3 regions of the Pseudomonas sp. CP4 genome follow, and region 3 is predicted to be linked to each of the others. Evidence: riboswitches for the same ligand, from Rfam matches in the RefSeq annotation. Region 3 holds a riboswitch; each other region holds the start of a gene.

Region 1 (6,732 bases), 1.6 Mb from region 3:
TCAGAGTGGTCATGGATTGTCCTTGGTGAAAGCTTGCAAAGCCTGTTCGAGACGCAGCGCTTGCGCGGCATCGGCAGGCAGGCCGAAACGCACACTGCTGTTGTGGCTGAACAGGCGCAGGAGGATGCCGCGCCGGGCGAGGAATTCGTGCAGCGCTTCGGCGTGCTCGGTGATCAGCCACTGAAACAGCGCGCAGCCACCCTGCGGTGCAAAACCGCAACGGGTCAGCAGCGCCACCAGCCGTCCGCTCGCTTCATCGCTGCGAATCCGCTGACGGGTGTGACCCTCGGTGTCTTGCAGACACGCCGTACCGAGCACCCGCGTCGGCCCGCTCACCGCCCACGGCCCGACCTGTTCGGCGAGCAGTTTGAGCAACTTGCGCTCGGCCAGAACGAAACCGAGGCGCACCCCGGCCAGGCCGAAAAACTTGCCGAACGAACGCAACACCACCAGCCCGACCTGATGGGCATAGGGCGCCAGGCTCAGTTGCGGCGTGTTGTCCATGAACGCTTCATCGACCACCAGCCAGCCGCCGCGTTGCGCCAGCCGCGCATGCCAGTCGAGCAGGCGCGCCGGGGTCAGGCTCAGGCCGGTCGGGTTATTCGGATTGACCACCACCAGCACATCGAGACTGTCGAGAAAGAACTCGACTTCCTGCTCGAGCACTTCACGGACAATGTAACCGCTGCGCCGCCAGGCTTCGGCATGCTCGGCATAGCACGGCGACAACACGCCGACCTTGCCAGCCCGGCGCAAACGCGGCAGCAGCTGGATGGCCATTTGCGAGCCGGCGACCGGTAGCACCTGCGCGGCGCCGTAATAATCGCAGGCCGCCTGTTCCAGACCGTCGTCGGTTTCCGGCAAGCGCGCCCAGGCGCGCAGCGGAATCTCCGGAATCGGGAACGGCCAGGGCGCGAGGCCGCTGGACAGGTCAAGCCAGTCAGCTTCGGCAATCCCGTAATCGAGTGCAGCCTTGCGCAGCCGGCCACCGTGCTCAAGCATAAAATTCCGCCCCCAGGCAAAGCATCAGCAGCCACAACCATACGCCGCGCTGGACCAATTGCCAGCCACGGTCGATGGATTCGGCATCGGCCGGCGCACCTTCGCCCAGTTGCGGGCGCTCATGCAGTTCGCCGTGATAGATCGCCGGGCCACCCAACTCGACGCCCAGCGCACCGGCACCAGCTGCCATCACCGGGCCGGCGTTGGGGCTGTCCCACTTTGGCGCCTGGGTGCGCCAGCACTTCAGTGCGAGTCGGGTTTTGCCGAGCAGCGCGTAGGTCAATGCCACCAGACGGGCAGGAATGTAGTTCAACACGTCGTCGATTTTCGCCGCGGCCCAGCCGAAACGTTCGAAGCGTTCGTTGCGATAACCCCACATCGCATCGAGGGTATTGCTCAGGCGATACAGGACCACGCCCGGCGCACCGGCGACGACAAACCAGAACAGCGCGGCAAACACCGCATCGCTGCCGTTCTCCAATACCGATTCGGTGGCGGCGCGGGCCACAGCGTTGCTGTCCAGTTCATCGGTCTGGCGGCTGACCAGATAGCCAACACGCTTGCGCGCCTCGTCCAGATCATCGGCGCGCAACGCCGCCGCGACCGGCGCAACATGTTCGCCGAGGCTGCGCATGCCGAGGGCGCAATACAGCGCGAGAATCTCGACGATCCAGCCCACATACGGTGCCCAGGAAAATGCCGTGGCGAGCAAGGTCAGCGGCACCACCGCGAGCACCCATGCGGTCACACCATGGCTGCGCCAGCCACGGCCGCCGGCGTTGAAGCGTTGCTCGATGCGCCCGGCCAAATTGCCGAACGCCACCAGCGGATGCCAGCGTTTCGGTTCACCGAGTAGCGCATCCAGCGCTACCGCGGCGACACTCAGCAACGCCACACTCATTGACTCACTCCCCAATAATTTTCGTACAGCAACTCGTTCAGCGGCCGCGCCTGCGCCCAGCCTTCGAGCACCAGCATCGGGGCCGGATAGAATTCCTTGACCGGGCCCAGACACAACACCGCCAGCGGCTTGGCACCGGTCGGCAACTTGAGCAAATCCGCCAAGGCTTGCGGCTCGAACAGCGAGACCCAGCCCATGCCCAGACCTTCAGCGCGGGAGGCCAGCCACAGATTCTGGATCGCGCAGGACAGCGAAGCCATGTCCATTTCCGGCAACGTGCGCCGACCGAAAATGTGTTTTTCGCGATCGTCCATCAGCGCCGCGACCAGCACCTCAGCGCAGTCGTTGATGCCTTCGACCTTGAGCTGCATGAACTCATCGCTGCGCTCGCCAAGGGCTTCGGCGGTGCGGATGCGCTCTTCTTCCACCAGATCGCGGATCTGCCCGCGCAAGGCACGATCGCTGATGCGGATGAAGCGCCAGGGCTGCATCAGGCCGACGCTTGGGGCCTGGTGGGCGGCTTCCAATAAACGTCGCAGCAGCTGCGGCTCGACGCTGCCACCGGTGAAGTGGCGCATGTCGCGGCGTTCGGCGATGGCCTTGTAGACCGCTGCGCGTTCGGCTGCGGAGAATGTGTTGTCGGTCATGGGCCTTTCGCGAGCAGGCTCGCTCCCACAGGGTTCAGGTGATCCATTGTGGGAGCGAGCCTGCTCGCGAAGGCGGCCTCACGGTCTGGCGCAAACAATGCAGCAATCGCAGTCGGATTCGACGGAAAATAAAAGTGCACATAGGAAGCTGTCATCCGCCCCTCGCGATAAACCGCCTCAGCGCCGCGCCCGCCATTGGGGCTCAACCCCCGGGCAATCGGCGTCAGCTCGGTGGTGGTCAGCGAATGGTGATACGTGTGCCCTCGCAAAGAACCTTCCGGCAATTCAACCGCCTGCAACGCCAATGCCGCCAGACGCTTCTGCATCACCGCATCACCTTTCAACAAACCGACCAGCTCAGCACGGGTGCCTTCCACGTCGGTCAGCGAATCCAGCAGATAAAGCATGCCGCCACACTCGGCGAGCAACGGCTTGCCCGCTGCGTGATGCGCGCGGATGGCTGCAAGCATCGAGGTGTTCTGCGCCAGCGCGACGTGATGCAGCTCTGGATAGCCGCCCGGCAAATACAGGCTGTCCGCGTCGGGCAATTGCGTGTCGCGGATCGGCGAGAAAAAGTGCAGCTCGGCGCCCATCGCCCGCAGCAAATCGAGGCTGGCGCCATAGGTGAAGGCAAACGCTTCATCGCGGGCGACGGCGATGCGCACACCTTTTAATAGAGGCTCGGCTTCGATGACATCAGGCGCGGCGAATTCGACCGCCGGTGGCAGCGCGACTTGGCAACTGCTGGCCAGCGCATCGGCGGCGGCGTCGAGGCGCAGATCCAGATCATTCAATTCGCTGGCCTGAACCAGGCCCAGGTGGCGGCTCGGCAATTCGATGCCGGTCTCGCGGGACAGTGCGCCGTACCAGCGCAGACCTTCGGTGAGGCTGCCTTCGAGCAATTGCGCATGGCGCAAGGTGCCGACGCGGTTGGCCAACACGCCAGCGAACGGCAAGTCCGGCTGATACTTCGCCAGGCCCAGCGCCAAGGCACCAAAGGTCTGCGCCATGGCGGTGCCGTCGATCACACCGAGCACCGGCACACCGAAGTGGCGCGCCAGATCAGCGCTGGATGGCGTGCCGTCGAACAGGCCCATCACGCCCTCGATCAGAATCAGCTCGGCCTCGGCGGCAGCTTCCCACAACAAACGGCGACTTTCCTGCTCGCCGACCATCCACATGTCCAGTTGATACACCGGCGCACCGCTGGCGCGCTCGAGGATCATCGGGTCGAGAAAGTCCGGCCCGCACTTGAACACGCGCACCTTGCGCCCTTGGTTGCGATGCAAACGGGCGAGTGCGGCGGTGACGGTGGTCTTGCCCTGACCGGAGGCCGGCGCGGCAATCAACACCGCCGGACAGTGACGTGGTTGCTTCAAAGTTCGACGCCTTTCTGCGCTTTGATCCCGGCCTGGAAGGCGTGCTTGAGCATGCCCATCTCGGTGACCGTGTCGCCCATCTCGATCATTTCCGGCTTGGCGCCGCGACCGGTAACGACCACGTGTTGCATCGGCGGACGCGCCTGCAAATCGCTGAGCACCTGATCGAGATCAAGGTAGCCGTGCTTGAGGGCGATGTTCAATTCGTCGAGCACCACCAGACCGATCGAAGGGTCGCGCAACAATTCCCGCGAGACTTCCCAAGCGGCGGTCGCCGCGGCGATGTCACGTTGGCGATCCTGGGTTTCCCAGGTGAAGCCTTCGCCCATGACGTGGAAACGCACCTGCTCGGGAAAACGGCGGAAAAACAATTCTTCGCCGGTGCTGTTGCGGCCCTTGATGAACTGCACCACGCCGCACTGCATGCCGTGGCCCATGGCACGGGCGAGCATGCCGAACGCCGAGCTGCTCTTGCCTTTGCCATTGCCGGTCAGCACCAGCACCAGGCCGCACTCGTCGGGCGAGTTGGCGATGCGTTCGTCGATCACGGCTTTCTTGCGCTGCATACGCGCCAGATGGCGTTCGTCACGCTCGGGGGAATCATTCATGGGGAGCTCTCCGTTGAGGCTGGATAACGGCGGGCAGGCACAAGAATAGACGGCAAAAAGCCTGGCATCGCCCACCGTGATGCCGCTGAGATGGATCAGGCCGGTCTCCGGGCTCATGAGCGGCATCGGCCGGACTGCGCGCCTTCCCGCTTCTTTCGAGGCAGTGGCTCAAGGCGCAGTTTTCACTCATTTACCGTTGCGGGGGCAGCGCCGGGATCGTCGTGGCTTCGCTTGAAGACCACCCTTACCGGCTTCCCTGTTTCACTCTGTCGACGCGGGGCCACAGAGCACCTGAAACAAGCGGCGAAGGTTAGAGGGTTGGGGGTGGAGCGTCAATTGAAGAGGCACATTGCGCGCAAATAGCTGCCGCTGATCAATTGTGCAGCGGCAATCTTGTGCCAGACTGTGACAAGTGATATCAAAGAGCCATGCTTTTTTTCCAAAAAGCCCACTACAACAATAAGGATGACGACGATGCAAGGCATGATCATCAGCAACCCGCGCCTGGAATTCCTGCGCCCGTTGCTGGAACGCTGGTTTGACTGTATCGATCGCTACAACACCGTTCGCGGCGACAACGACACGCCATATTGGCACGACGAAAAAGCCAATCTCGGCCTGCTCGCGGCAGCGGCGTGGATGGCGGAAATGGTCACGCTGAACGACACGGCCACGCGCAAACAGAACGAAGAAGGCGAACGCAATGCTCGCGCAGATCTGCTGATTGCCGGCGCCGAAGACCGCGCGTTCATTCAGGCCACGCAACGCTGGCCACGGGTCAACAACCTCAACCTGACCCAGGCCCTGCTCGACATCACCGCTGATGCCAAGCGCATCAGCTACGCCAGCGATCTCAAGCTCGGCTGCCTCTTTGTTGCTCCGCAAAAACCTCAGCACAGCGCCAGCCCCGAAGAATTGCAGGACATGGTTGACGACCTGCAAAAGGAACACACCTGCGCCGTGGCCTGGTATTTCCCCTACGCCTATCGCAAATTGCACAGCGACGCGGGCAACTATCATCCGGGCATCGCCGTGCTGTTCAAGGAAGCCCGCGGCTGAGCAGTTGAACCATCGGGCCTGCGCCCTCCTCTATGTTTAGGAATGCATTCATAGGGAAGATCAGCAATGCGCAAGGCCCCACTCGCTCTCATCATCGCCGTCGCTGGCGGGCTCGCCGCCTGCGGTGAAACCTCCAGCCTGCAAGTCTCCGACGGCACCGGCCCGTCGCCGAAACTGCCCGAACCGAACAAGACGCTGATCCCGACAGTCAACATCGCCCCGGCGGTGGGCTGGCCACAAGGCACGAAACCGACCGCAGCGGCCGGCACCCAGGTCGCGGCGTTTGCCGAAGGCCTCGATCACCCGCGCTGGCTCTATGTGCTGCCCAACGGCGATGTGCTGGTGGCGGAAACCAACGCGCCGCCCAAGCCTGACGACAGCAAAGGCATTCGCGGCTGGGTAATGAAGAAAGTCATGGGCAAGGCCGGCGCTGGGGTGCCGAGCCCGAACCGCATCACCCTGCTGCGTGACGCCGACCACGATGGCGTCGCCGAAACCCGCACGGTGTTTCTGCAGAACCTCAATTCGCCATTCGGCATGACGCTGGTCGGCAACGATCTGTACGTAGCCGACACCGATCGCCTGCTGCGCTTCAACTACGAGCCGGGTGCCACCGAGATCAAGACCCAACCGATCAAAGTCGTCGACTTGCCCGGCGGCACGTTGAATCACCACTGGACCAAGAACGTCATCGCCAGCAAGGACGGCAGCAAGTTGTACGTCACCGTCGGCTCGAACAGTAACGTCGGCGAAAACGGTCTGGATCAGGAAGAAGGCCGTGCGGCGATTTGGGAAGTGGATCGTGCGACCGGCAATCACCGCATCTTCGCCTCGGGCATCCGCAATCCCAACGGCCTCGCCTGGGAACCCACCAGCGGCGCGCTGTGGACAGCGGTCAACGAGCGTGACGAAATCGGTAGCGACCTGGTGCCGGACTACATCACCTCGGTCAAGGACGGCGGCTTCTATGGCTGGCCCTTCAGCTACTACGGACAACATGTCGATGAACGGGTCAAACCGCAGAACCTCGATCTGGTGGCCAAGGCCATCGCTCCGGATTACGCCGTCGGCCCGCACACGGCTTCGCTGGGCCTGACCTTCGCCGAGGGCAACAGCCTGCCGGCGCAATTCAAGGA
Region 2 (6,732 bases), 700 kb from region 3:
ACGGCGGCCAGTTCAAGATGTGGCTCGATTACGAGGCCATCGATGACGACAAACCGACCGCGCTGAAACTCGACGAAAAAGACCCGAAACGCGACTTCGCCCTGCAGTTGCTGGCGCGCTATGGCGATCTGAACGCGCGGCCAGACCCGATCAATCGCTGTGGCGGCGCTTATTGCTCACGGCCGAATATCGATCCGGCATTGCAGAACGCAGAGCAGGCCTTGAGCCGCCTGGCCTCGCGACCGGCCGCAGGGTTGAAAGTCATCGACCAGTTGCCCGAAGCGACCTTGCTGCGCGTTGAAACCGCCAGTGGCAAGCGCGAGGTCTACAGCGTGCTGCGCAACCGTGCCCACAGCAACGTGGCGTTTTTGCTCGGTGAGTCGCGGCGCTATCAACCGGGTCTCGACACCTTGACGATCTATCCGGGCGTACTCACCAGTTACCCGAACTTCATGTTCAACGTACCGGCCGAGCAGGTGCCAGCGTTTGTGGATGCGATGGAGAATGCCCGGGATGCCAATCGGTTCGAAAAAATCGTCGAGCGCTGGGGCATTCGTCGCAGTCATCCACAGTTCTGGCTGTATTTCCACGATCTGAGCCAGTACATCCACGAAACCGATCCGGTGGAAGAGGGTGTGCTGGATATGAACCGGTACGAGAACCTTTGAGCATTCGCAGGCGTGTGCCGAGATTCTTTCCCGACAAAAATACTAGGACTTTGTCAGTCGCGCCGATTGGCGTAAACTGCGCCCAAGCCTGCGAGGAGTTTTTATGACCGCTATTACCATTACCGACGCCGCCCATGATTACCTGGCCGATCTGCTCTCCAAGCAGAACACCCCAGGCATCGGCATCCGCGTTTTCATCACCCAGCCTGGCACCCAGTACGCCGAAACCTGCATTGCCTACTGCAAGCCGGGCGAAGAGAAGCCTGAAGATACCGCGCTGGGGCTGAAAAGCTTCACCGCCTACATCGACTCGTTCAGCGAAGCTTTTCTTGACGACGCCGTTGTTGACTATGCCACCGATCGCATGGGCGGCCAGCTGACCATCAAGGCGCCGAACGCCAAAGTGCCGATGGTCAATGCCGACAGCCCGGTCAACGAGCGCATCAACTACTACCTGCAAACCGAGATCAACCCGGGGCTGGCCAGCCACGGCGGTCAGGTCAGCCTGATCGATGTGGTCGAGGACGGCATTGCCGTGTTGCAGTTCGGTGGCGGTTGCCAGGGCTGCGGCCAGGCCGACGTGACCTTGAAGGAAGGCATCGAGCGCACTTTGCTCGAGCGCATTCCTGAGCTCAAGGGCGTTCGCGACGTGACCGACCACACGCAGAAAGAAAACGCCTACTACTAAGGCGTTCGCTGCGAACATGAAAAACGGCGCCCCGTGAGCGCCGTTTTTTTATGGGGCAACATTTGCTGTGCGCTATTCGCTAGCAGGCTCGCTCCCAGATTGAAATGTATTCCCCTGTGGGAGTAAGCCTGCTCGCGAAAGCGCCTTCAAGGGCGATAAAGATGTGCATGCCCGGCGCGGTACAGCGAAGACTCGCTGAATACCTCACTGCCCAGCACCCGCCCGACCAGAATCAGCGCCGTACGTCGAAAGCCTTTGGCCTGGACCTTGTCGGCAATGTCCGCCAACGTACCTATCACCCAATCCTGATCCGGCCATGTCGCGCGATGAATAACGGCAATCGGGCAATCCGCGCCGTAATGCGGCAGCAATTCAACCAGGATCTTCTCCAGATGATTGACCCCCAAGTGGATCGCCATGGTCGCGCCGTGCTGCGCCAGGCTGGCCAGTTCTTCCCCCGCCGGCATCGCGGTCTTGTCGGCGTAACGGGTCAAAATCACGCTTTGCGAGATGTCCGGCAGAGTCAACTCGGCGCCGAGCAGCGCTGCGCATGCCGCGGTGGCCGTCACGCCGGGAATGATCTCGAAAGGAATGCCCAGCTCACGCAAATAGCGAATCTGCTCGCCAATCGCGCCGTACAGACTGGGATCTCCGGAGTGCACGCGGGCCACATCCTGGCCTTTGGCGTGGGCGCTCTTGATCAAGTCGATGATCTGCTCAAGGTGCAGCTCAGCGCTGTTGACCACGCTTTCGGCTTGGTGACCTTCCAGAACGGCCGCCGGTACCAGCGAACCGGCGTAGATTATTACCGGGCAGTTGCGAATCAGGCGCTGGCCTTTCACGGTGATCAATTCGGGGTCGCCGGGGCCGGCGCCGATGAAGTAGACGGTCATCGTTGAATCCTTGGTAAGAAGCGCAGCCGCACCTCAGATGAAGTGTGCTCATGATCGATGGCGGGGATTATCGGGATTTTATGCAGCGCCGGCCAACGCCAGCGTCGCCTGCGCATATTTCTGCCGGGGAATCAGCAGTTTCGCCGGCGCCTGGATCAGTTGCTCGGCCAGCGCCAGCGCGGCGCTTTCTGCCACGCCGTAGCAGCCGGTGCGCTCAAAGGCGATTTGCGATTGATGGCTGAGACGCTGTTGATAGGGCGCCAGCTCGGCACTGTTGAAATACTGCAGCGGCAGGTTCAGTTGGGTGGCCAGTTCAAGCAGACCCGGTTCGTCGCGCTTGAGATCGATACTGGCCAAAGCCCTGACTGCTCGCAGTTCAATGCGATGCGCCTGCAACGCCTGATCGAGTAACGCACGCAACGTACTGGCCGGGCAGCCGCGCTGGCAGCCGAAGCCGACCACCAGAGTCGGCGCTGCGCGGTCATCGGTCATGCCTGATAGTGCCCTGCGCTTTTGCGGCGGAACAACCAGGCGCTGATCAGGCCTAGAGCCAGCCAGAATGCAACGTTGGTCAGCTGCGAAGCGATTTTGAACTGGGTTTCCAATGCCTCTGGAGCGAGCATCGAATGCACCTGCGGTTGCGGCGCGCCGATTACATGCGGCACGGCGAGAATCGCCACACCAAGAAGCTTCATCAGCCAGTGACGACTGAAGGCGATCAGTGCCAGGCCGACGGCGGTCGAAGCGGCAGCGCCGATCCACCAGATCTGCCGCGATGCCAGATCGGCGGCCGCAGTGCCCGGCAATTCAGGTGGCAGGCCCAAGGTCGGCGCGAGAACGAACGTCGCGTAACCGGCCAGACCCCAGAGCAGTCCTTGCGAGGTCTTGGTCGGCGCGCGCAGGGTGTACAGACCGGCAAGCATCAAGGCGAAACCCACCGCCACCACCAGATTGCCGCCAGTGGTCGAGACCACCCGCTGCCAGCCGTCTTCCGGCTCCCAGGCTTCGCCATCGTGGCTGTGCGCGGCAGTGCCAGCGGCGTGTTCGTGGACTTGCGCGACCGGTTCGGATTTCTCGAAGGTTTCCGCCTCCAAAATCAGTGGCGAAACCCAGAAACTCTGCAGCAAGGTCAGCAGCAGGGCGGCCAGCAAGCCGCTGAAGCCTGCGGTTTGCGCGATACGCTTGATCATCTCGGCAAGCCTCAGTGGCACGGGAACGCAGCGCTGTGGCGGGTATCGTGGGCGGCGTTGTGCACCGCTTCGATGTGCGAGAAACCGGCGAACCAGACAAGGCTGGCACCGAGGATCGAGGCGAAGAGGGCGGCGGCCACGCGTTGGCCGAGTGTGGTACTGCTGGAAATGTGGTCAGTGTGGCTAACGGTATTGCTGATGATCGACATAGCGCTTCCCTCTGAAATGTCAGCGGGTAAACAGAGCGCATGAAAATCCCTGCGAGCCGGGCACGCAGGGATTTCGAACAGCGCCCGCCCACCGCGGGTTTGTTTGTGGTCAGCGGCGCTTGCGCGCGCTGGGTGTTGCGGGCCGGTCTCCGGGCTCACGAGGGGTTGGCACGAGGCCGATCTGCAAGCGTCACCTTCCCATGCCGGGGCACAGTGGATCTGACGCTTCGCTCGCTTACCGTTGCGGGGGCAGCACCGGACTGACATGGCTTTGAGTAAAGCACATGATTCACCGGTTTCCCGTTTCACCCTGTGAAGGGCACCCGAAACAAGGTGGGCAGGAGAACATGGGTTTGGGTTTTTAGTCAATTTCCGGGGGCGGATCCGTTGCTGCGGGGGGGCGTTTTTTTCGGGTGTTTTTGTGTGTATATCCGTTGCTGCGGTAACGGCTGCTTAGGGTTTCGCCCTTACGGCGACTCACTTTTTTTACAAACGCCTAAAAAAAGTAAGCAAAAAAACGCTTGCTCCTACGTTCGGCCCTCGCAGGCTCGGGTTCCTTCGCTCCGGGATCGGTCCCGTAACGAAGGTGCCCCGAGTTCCAGCGAGCGGGCCGTACGCCGGGGCAAAGCCTTTTGGTTCCTTTTTGCTGGGCCGGCACTCCGGCGTTTGAAAAAGGGACTCGCTGTAAGAGCGAAACCATAGGAAGCCGTTACCGCAGCAACGGATATACCCCCAGTTTCAGACTCACCGACCATTGACCCACGACGGACCCATGCGTAGCCTTGCGCTTTCGAGGTTCTTCGGCACTCGCCGAAGCTAAGAAGGGAACGCGGTCGAAGCCGCGGCTGCCCCCGCAACTGTGAACGGTGATGTTCGTTGCCACGCCACTGCCAGCTCAACCGATGAGCCAGCGGGAAGGCGCAGCGAATGCCAAGCCCCGCGCCTGAACGCCGTCAGCCAGGAGACCTGCCTCGTCACAGATTCTCACTACAACCGGGCGGGGTGATCCGGTGGCGAATGCTTCCGGCGTGCACGCGCGCTGCCGGTTCTCGTCCCGTATGCCCGCCGCTTGCCAAAGGGCATACCGATGAAAACACTGGCCAAACTCCCCGTCACCATCGTCACCGGTTTCCTCGGTTCGGGCAAAACCACGCTGCTACGGCACATGCTCGATAACGCTCAGGGCCGGCGCATCGCGGTGATCGTCAACGAGTTTGGTGAGCTCGGCATCGACGGTGAAATCCTCAAGCAATGCACCATCGGCTGCACCGAAGAAGAGGCCAGTGGCCGTGTTTATGAGCTGGCCAACGGCTGCCTGTGCTGCACGGTGCAGGAAGAGTTCTTTCCGGTAATGCGCGAACTGGTCGCCCGTCGCGGTGACCTCGATCACATCCTTATCGAAACCTCCGGCCTGGCCCTGCCCAAGCCGTTGGTGCAAGCCTTCCAGTGGCCGGAAATCCGCAGCGCCTGCACCGTCGACGCAGTCATCACCGTAGTCGACAGCCCGGCTGTTGCTGCTGGCACCTTCGCCGCGTTCCCGGATCAGGTCGATGCCCAGCGCAAACTCGATCCGAACCTTGATCACGAGTCGCCGCTGCACGAATTGTTCGCCGATCAACTGGCCAGTGCTGACCTGGTCATCCTCAACAAAGCCGACCAGACCAGCGCGGAAGATCTGGCTCGGGTGCGCGCTGAAGTCGCCGAAGAGCTGCCGCCAGCGGTAAAAATCATCGAAGCCAGCAACGGCCGCCTGCCGCTCGACGTGTTGATCGGCCTCGGTACCGGCTCTGAGGAGCATATCGACAGCCGCCACAGTCACCACGATCACCACCATGACGGTGATGACGACGATCACGATCACGACGCCTTCGATTCGATCTCCATCGAACTGCCGCAAGCCGATGAAAGCCTGCTGCTCGACGCGCTGACGCAACTCGTGGTGCAACACGGCATTCTGCGCGTGAAAGGTTTCGCGGCGATTCCGAACAAGCCGATGCGCCTGTTGATCCAGGGTGTGGGCACGCGTTTCGACAAGCATTTCGACCGCCAGTGGGGTGCCGAGGAAGCGCGCGTCACGCGCCTGGTGCTGATCGGTCAGGAACTCGATGCCGTGCAACTCGAAGCGCAACTGCGCGCCGCGCTCAGCGTTTAAGCCATGCACCTGCTCAGGACCCAGCCCGGCGGATTCGTCTCGGACGACAACATTGCCGATCTCGGACAAACCCCCGCCGAGCTGGTGATCCTGTGCAGCGGCGATTCCAGCCTGGCGCTGCTCGCCGAGGCTGCGCAGCAATTGCCCGATGACTACCCGAGCCTGCGTCTGGCCAACCCGATGCAGGTGCAGAATCATGCCTCGGTCGATCTGTACGTGGACGAAGTGCTGCGCCACGCCAAGGTCATTCTGATCTCACTGCACGGCGGCATTGCCTATTGGCGCTACGGCGTCGAGCGGCTGGTCGAGTTGTCCGAACGCGGCGTGCAACTGATTCTGGTGCCTGGCGATGACCGCCCGGACCCCGAGCTCAGCGACTTGAGCACGGTCAGCGCCGAAGTCCGCGATCGACTCTGGCAATTTCTGCGTCAAGGCGGCATGGGCAATGCGCTGGATTTCTTCCATTGCCTGGGCAACCAATGGTTCGCCCGCGATTACCCGTGGAGCGAGCCGCACACCCTGCCGCGCACGGCGATTTATCACCCACAGAAAACCAGCGCTGGCCTGAGTGACTGGCAAGCCGATTGGCTGCCCAATCAGCCCGTGGCGGCGCTGTTGTTTTATCGCTCGCATTTGCAGGCGGCGAACACGGCGTTCATCGATGTGTTCTGTCAGCGTTTGCAGGCAGCCGGACTCAATCCGCTGCCGATCGCGGTGGCCAGTCTGAAAGAACCCGGCTGCCTGTCGGTGGTTGAGGACTGGCTGGATGAAGTCGAGGCGGGGGTGATTCTCAACACCACCGGTTTCGCTCAGTCCAGTCCCGAGGCGCCGCATCTGCGCCCGTTCCGCCGCAACATCCCGGTGATTCAAGCGATCTGCGCTCAGGACAACGAACCCGGCTGGCGCGACAGCGAGCAGGGCCTGGGGCCGCG
Region 3 (6,732 bases):
GGATCTGTACGCGACGCACTGGAATGCCGAGGGATGCCGCCGAATCCGCGCCAAAGGTGAACGCATCCAGCGCCCGGCGATGCCACAGGCACACCACCAAACCCAGCAGCGCCACCGGCACCGCCAGCCACACCGACGGCCAGCGCACACCGCCAAGATTGCCGAGCAGCCAGAACATGATGCCGCGTGCCTGTTCCGAACTGGCCGAGCGGGTGATCAGAAACGCGGTGAGGGCATTGAACAATTGCGAGCCGGCGATCCCAGCGAGAATGATCTGCCCGGTGCCGCTGGCCGAGCCGCTGACCCGCGCCAACAGGATCACCAGCGCGAACGCCGTCACCGCACCGGCAAAGGCACCCGCCGACAATGAAATCGCCCCGGCGCCGACGCCGAGCAGGGCGACCATCACCGCGCCGGTCGAGGCCCCCGCAGAAATGCCCAGCAGATACGGATCGGCCAACGGATTGCGCAGCAGCGATTGCAGGATTACGCCACAGGTCGCCAGACCGGCACCGCAAGCTGCTGCGACCAAAGCGCGTGTCAGGCGATAGTTCCAGACAATGCCTTCGTCGATCGGGTCGAGCACATAGCCGGCGCCCCACAGCTTGTTGGCCAGCACCTGCAACACCACGCTCGGCTCGATCGAAGTCTCACCAATGGCCACGCCGCCGGTCAGCGCAACCGACAGCGTCAACAGCACCAGCAGCAAACGGATCAGGCGTCTGCTCATTGCGACAGGTCGTAGCCGTTGATGGCGCTGGCCAGTTGTGCGAGGCCATCGAAGGTGCGCAGGCTGGCCTGCATGGCCATGGCGTCAAGGATGATGATGCGATTGTGCTTGACCGCGTCCATGTTGCGCGTCACCGGATCGCTGCGCAGGAAGGCGAGTTTCTTCTGATAGTCGTCCGCCGGGAAACGCCGACGATCCATGCGCGCGATCACCAGAAATGTCGGCTTGGCCTTGGCGATGGTTTCCCAGCCGACGGTTGGCCATTCTTCATCCGACTCGACGACGTTGCGCACGCCGAGGGTGCTGAGCATGAAATCGGGAACGCCTTTGTGCCCGGCGACGAATGGCTCGATGTCCATTTCGGCGCTGGAGAACCAGACCAGGGCGCTGACGTCTTTGCGTTGCTTTTTTTTCGCCGTGGCGATCGACTGTGCGAGGCTGGCTTTGAGCTGCTCATTGAGCTGTTCGCCACGCGCCTGCACATCGAAAATCGCTGCCAGTTGGCTCACGCCTTTGTAGATGCTGTCGATGCGAAACGGCGCCAGCCGCGTGCCGTCCGAGCCGACGAGGTTGTCCTTGGCTTCGCAATCGGAGGGCAGCAGATAGGTCGGAATCTTTAGTTCATGAAACTGCTCGCGGGTGCCGACCGCGCCTTGCGGGCCGACCATCCATTCCAGCTCCACCGCAACCAGCTCCGGACGTTTGCCGATCACCGCTTCGAAACTCGGCTCGTTGTCGGCGAGGCGCTCGACCCTGTCGTTCTGCGCGTTGTATGTGCCCAGCACGTCGTTGAACCACAACGAGGTGCCGACGACTTTGTCGCCCAGGCCCAAGGCATAAAGCATTTCCGTACCGGCCTGGCCGATGGTCACCGTACGCGCGGGCGCGTGCTGAAAGGTCAGGCTGCTGCCGCAGTTTTCGATGGTCAGCGGATACGCAGTCGGCGCCGCTTGCGCCAAGGCACAGAGGCTCAGACCGGTGAGCAGGGTAGCAACGCGGGGCAGCAGCATGGGGCAGTCTCCAGGGGAACCGTACGGGGAGGGCGGGTACGGTTGGAAACACACCTCGGGCGCGGTCGTGGAAACTGCGCAAGGCCGGCACGGGGAAAACGCGCACGGCACGATGTCCTTCCCGGACACCCCGCCGGTTAGTCGTCATTGTGCCGGCAGGTCTCCTGACTGGTGCGTCGTCGCCATGCTCCGGCCTTCCCGGGTTTCACCCAGTGGCAGTCAAGGAGCAGGCTCGGCACCTACAGTTGCGGGGGCAGTTCCGATTGATGCTGTGCAAGCATTTCGGATTCCCTATTAATTCCGTGTGGAAACCGGCGGCGGCATGGTAGTCGATTTGCGCGGTGGAGGGGGAGGCGAATCTGCCACAGCGTCGATTTTGTCGTCGGCATTGCAATCTCCCGTATGCACTGATTAATATACGATCCATATACACATCGTATCGGATTCATATATGGGCATCGTAAAGATTTCAGAGGACATGCACGAGAACCTGCGTATCTCCAGCAACGCCCTCAGCCGCTCGATCAACGCGCAGGCCGAGCACTGGATGCGCATCGGCATGCTCGCCGAGCTGCATCCCAACCTCGACCACAGCGCCATTTGCCGCCTGCTGATCCGCGCCGAACAGAACGGCGGACTGGATCTGCAACAACTGACTCAGGAAGCCGTCAGCGCATGAGAAACCAGATCAAAATCAACACGCCGGCCGACATCGAAAAATCCCGCGCCGCCGGCAAACTCGCCGCCGAAGTGCTGGCGATGCTGGTGCCGCATGTGAAGGCCGGCGTGACCACCGATGAACTGGATCGGCTGTGCAACGACTACATCGTCAATGTGCAGAAAGCCGTGCCGGCGAACGTCGGGTATCACGGTTTTCCGAAAACCGTCTGCGCATCGGTCAATGACGTGGTGTGCCACGGGATTCCGTCGGGTACGCCATTGAAGGATGGCGATATCGTCAACCTCGACATCGCCGTGATCAAGGACGGCTGGTTCGGTGATACCAGCCGCATGTATGTCGTGGGTGAGGCGAGCCCCGAGGCGCAGCACTTGATCAAGACCACTTACGATGCGATGTGCGCGGGCATTCGCGCAGTCAAACCGGGCGCAACGCTGGGGGATATCGGTCATGCGATCCAGAGCCTGGCGGAGGCGGAGGGCTTCAGTGTAGTGCGCGAGTACTGCGGTCACGGCATCGGCAAGGTCTATCACGATGAGCCGCAGATCCTGCATTACGGCTTCCCCAATCAAGGGCTGAAGCTCAAGGCCGGGATGATTTTCACCGTGGAGCCGATGCTCAATGCCGGCAAGCGCCATGTGAAGAACATGCCGGATGGCTGGACCGTGCTGACCAAGGATGGCTCGTTGTCGGCACAGTGGGAGCATATGGTGGCGGTGACGGAGAGCGGGTTTGAAGTGCTGACGGCTTGGCCGGATGAGGTTGAAGGGTATTCCCCGATTCATTGAACAATACCGAACCTGTGGGAGCGAGCTTGCTCGCGAATGCGGTGCGTCATTCAACATTAATGGTGACTGACACGGCCTCTTCGCGAGCAAGCTCGCTCCCACGGGGAATTTCACTGGATTGGAAGTTTTAGTGAGCACCCGCTGCTTTGTTAAGGTCGCTTTCAGTCCACTCGGTATAAACACACGCATCCGCCGTCGCCCAGCGCACCCGCACCGGATCCCCAGCCTTGAGTGGCATGCCGGCGGCCGACAGCGCTTTCACCGTCATCGACGTCCCGCCCGCCGTCACCACGCTGCAGGTCTGGCTTTCACCGAGAAACAGCACCTCCACAACATTCGCCGACACCTCATTCCAACCCGCCGCGAGCGGCTCATCACTCGCTTGCTGCACACTCAGCGCCACAGCCTTTTCCGGCCGCACCATCAGCAGAACATCCTGATCAGTGTGCAACCCAGCCGTCAGCCGAATCGACAATGACTGCCCCTCGAAACTCGCCGCTGCATTGCTCTGCGCCTTGAGCTTGAGGAAGTTCGAGTTGCCGAGAAACGACGCAACGAACGCATTCGGCGGATTTTGATAAAGGTCATAACCACTGCCCAGCCCGACAATCTTGCCGTGGCTGAAAATTGCGATGCGCTGGGACAGACGCATGGCTTCTTCCTGGTCGTGCGTCACGTAAACGATGGTGATGCCCAGGCGCCGGTGCAGTTGGCGCAGTTCGTCTTGCAGGTCTTCGCGCAGTTTTTTATCCAGCGCACCGAGTGGTTCGTCCATCAACAGAATGCGCGGCTCGTAAACCAGCGCCCGGGCGATGGCGACACGTTGTTGCTGACCACCAGAGAGTTGCGAAGGGCGGCGATGGGCGAACTGTTCCAGCTGCACCAGTTTCAGCATGGCGTCGACGCGTTTGTCGCGCTCGGCCGCCGCCAGTTTGCGAATCGCCAAAGGGAAAGCGATGTTGTCACGCACCGACAGATGCGGGAACAGCGAATAGCGCTGGAAGACCATGCCGATGTCGCGCTTGTGCGGCGGCACATTGACCAGCGACTGGCCGTTGACGAGGATCTCGCCGCTGCTCGGTGTTTCAAAGCCGGCGAGCATCGACAGCGTGGTGCTTTTGCCCGAGCCGCTGGAGCCGAGGAAGGTGAGGAATTCACCGTCCTTGATGTCCAGCGAGATGTTGTCGACGGCAGCAAAATCGCCGTAGTGCTTGTTCAGGTTGCGCAGGCTGACCAGGGGTTTGTCGTTCTGCTGGGATGCGTCTTTGATCACGGCACTCATGTCGTACTCCTGGGCGCTCAGGCGCTGATTTCATTGCGCCGGCGCAGGGCGGCGGCGATCACCATGACCAATACCGACAGGCCGATCAGCAGCGTCGAAGCGACGGCGATCACCGGGGTCAGGTCCTGGCGCAGGGTGGTCCACATTTTCACGGGAAGGGTTTGCAGGGTCGGGCTGGCCATCATCACGCTGAGCACCACTTCGTCCCACGAAACGAGGAACGCGAAGAGGGCGCCGGCAACCATGCCTGGGCGTATCGCCGGGAACGTCACCTTGAACACCGCTTGCAAGCGCGAGGCACCGCAGATCACTGCAGCGTCTTCAATCGACTGATCGAACAGCTTCAGCGAGTTGATGATCGAGATGATGGTGAACGGCAGCGCGACGATCACATGGCTGACCACGAAAGCGAACATGGTCCCGGTGTAGCCGAGCTTGAGAAACAGCGCGTAGACCGCCACGGCAATGATCACCAGCGGCACGATCATCGGCAGGGTGAACAGGCCGTAGAGCATCTCGCGGCCGGGAAAGCGCCCGCGCACCAGCGCAAACGCGGTCGGCAAACCGAGGGCCACGGCGCAGATCGTGGTCAGCACGGCGACCTTGAGGCTGGCGGCAGCGGCGTTCATCCAGTCGGGGTTGGAGAAGAACTGGCCGTACCATTTCAGCGTCCAGCCCGGTGGCGGGAACACCAGCCACTGCGAGGAGCCGAACGACAGCAGCACGATGAACACGATCGGCAACAGCAGGAACAGACCGATCAGTCCAGTAGTGGCGTAGAGGCCGAAACGCATGCGCCGGCTCATGGCATTGGGGGTCAGGAGCATGTCGTCTTACCTCGCGTTACTGGCGCCAACCGGGGATTCCGGTTGAAGCTTCAGGTAGAAGTAGAACAGCACCAAGGTGATTGCGATCAACAACGCGGCGCCGGCACTGGCCAGGCCCCAGTTGAGGAACGATTGCACCTGCTGAATGATGAACTCCGGCAGCATCATGTTCTGCGCCCCGCCCAGCAAAGCGGGGGTGACGTAGTAACCGAGCGACATCACGAACACCATCAAACCCCCTGAGGCCAGGCCCGGCCGGCACAGCGGCAGGAACACCCGGAAGAAGTTGGTCCACGGACTGGCGCCGCAGATCGAGCCGGCCTGCAGGATCATCGGGTCGATAGCCTGCATGGTCGCCTGCAACGGCAGCACGATGAACGGGATCATGATGTAACTCATGCCGATCACCACGCCGGTGAGGTTGTGCACCATCTCCAGCGGTTGATCGATGATGCCCATCGCCATCAAGGCCTTGTTAATCACGCCCGAGGCTTGCAGCAGCACCAGCCAAGAATAAGTGCGGGCGAGCAGGCTGGTCCACATCGACAGCAGGACGATGTTGAGGATCCAGCGCCCCCAGCCGCGCGGCACCAAGGTGATCGCCCAGGCCAGCGGAAAGCCCAGCAGCAGACTAAACAACGTCACCAGCCCGGCCACCGAAAAGGTGTTGAGCAGCACCCGCGCATAGGCCGAATTGGCGAACAGTTGTTCGTAGTTGCCAAGGCCAGGCACAGGTTCCAGCACACCGCGCAGCAGCAGGCCAATCAACGGCGCCAGAAAGAACAGGCCGAGGAACAGCAGCGCCGGGACGAGGTTGCCGGCGCCGCGCCAGCGTTGCTTGAAAGCCGAACCGGCAGCGCCAGGGGCGCTCCCGGTGGCCGTGGAAGGACGAGGCGCAGTGGCCGCGATTTTCATTTGACCAGCCATTCGTTCCACCGTGTCGCGATAGCCGGACCGTTCTTGGCCCAGTAAGCGAAATCAAGGGTGATCTGATCCTTGGCGTAAGCTGTCGGCAGGTTGGGGGCCAGCGTCGAATCCAGACGCTCCACACTGTCGAGGTTGACCGGCGCGTAGGCGGTCAGGTTGGAGAAGTCGGCCTGGCCTTTGGCGCTGCTGGCATTGGCGAGGAACTTCATCGCCGCGTCCTTGTTTTTCGAGCCTTTGGGAATGACCAGAATGTCGGCCATGACCAGGTTCTGTTTCCAGCTCACGCCCACCGGTGCGCCGTCTTCCTGCAAGGCGTGCACGCGACCGTTCCAGAACTGGCCCATGCTCGCTTCGCCGGATGCCAGCAGTTGCTGCGACTGCGCGCCGCCGCCCCACCAGACGATGTCTTTCTTGATGGTGTCGAGTTTCTTGAAGGCGCGATCAAGATCCAGCGGGTAGAGCTTGTCAGCCGCAACGCCGTCGGCCAGC

The links. A riboswitch is a leader RNA that binds a small molecule or an ion and turns the genes downstream of it on or off. The one in region 3 is predicted to bind cobalamin.
Region 1: linked by a shared signal. The riboswitch ahead of cobO (cob(I)yrinic acid a,c-diamide adenosyltransferase) and the one ahead of ACMYUN_RS26340 (ABC transporter substrate-binding protein) in region 3 are both predicted to bind cobalamin.
Region 2: linked by a shared signal. The riboswitch ahead of ACMYUN_RS02265 (CbtB domain-containing protein) and the one ahead of ACMYUN_RS26340 (ABC transporter substrate-binding protein) in region 3 are both predicted to bind cobalamin.

Annotation. Positions count from the first base shown of each region.
Region 1 is NZ_CP180489.1:1,467,397-1,474,128, forward strand. Features, by position in the region: gene ACMYUN_RS06445 (cobyric acid synthase) at 1-13, opposite strand, end outside; gene cobD (threonine-phosphate decarboxylase CobD) at 10-1,002, opposite strand; gene cbiB (adenosylcobinamide-phosphate synthase CbiB) at 995-1,903, opposite strand; gene bluB (5,6-dimethylbenzimidazole synthase) at 1,900-2,550, opposite strand; gene ACMYUN_RS06465 (cobyrinate a,c-diamide synthase) at 2,547-3,929, opposite strand; gene cobO (cob(I)yrinic acid a,c-diamide adenosyltransferase) at 3,926-4,537, opposite strand; cobalamin riboswitch at 4,618-4,847, opposite strand; gene ACMYUN_RS06475 (hypothetical protein) at 5,012-5,596, shown strand; gene ACMYUN_RS06480 (PQQ-dependent sugar dehydrogenase) at 5,663-6,732, shown strand, end outside.
Region 2 is NZ_CP180489.1:551,500-558,231, reverse strand. Features, by position in the region: gene ACMYUN_RS02290 (fatty acid cis/trans isomerase) at 1-668, shown strand, start outside; gene nfuA (Fe-S biogenesis protein NfuA) at 772-1,356, shown strand; gene cobM (precorrin-4 C(11)-methyltransferase) at 1,503-2,249, opposite strand; gene ACMYUN_RS02275 (cobalamin biosynthesis protein) at 2,328-2,741, opposite strand; gene ACMYUN_RS02270 (CbtA family protein) at 2,738-3,439, opposite strand; gene ACMYUN_RS02265 (CbtB domain-containing protein) at 3,451-3,648, opposite strand; cobalamin riboswitch at 3,771-3,990, opposite strand; cobalamin riboswitch at 4,425-4,637, shown strand; gene cobW (cobalamin biosynthesis protein CobW) at 4,736-5,800, shown strand; gene cobN (cobaltochelatase subunit CobN) at 5,804-6,732, shown strand, end outside.
Region 3 is NZ_CP180489.1:5,829,321-5,836,052, forward strand. Features, by position in the region: gene ACMYUN_RS26335 (FecCD family ABC transporter permease) at 1-730, opposite strand, end outside; gene ACMYUN_RS26340 (ABC transporter substrate-binding protein) at 727-1,740, opposite strand; cobalamin riboswitch at 1,877-2,071, opposite strand; gene ACMYUN_RS26345 (ParD-like family protein) at 2,192-2,419, shown strand; gene map (type I methionyl aminopeptidase) at 2,416-3,207, shown strand; gene ACMYUN_RS26355 (ABC transporter ATP-binding protein) at 3,335-4,489, opposite strand; gene ACMYUN_RS26360 (ABC transporter permease) at 4,507-5,316, opposite strand; gene ACMYUN_RS26365 (ABC transporter permease) at 5,323-6,231, opposite strand; gene ACMYUN_RS26370 (ABC transporter substrate-binding protein) at 6,228-6,732, opposite strand, start outside.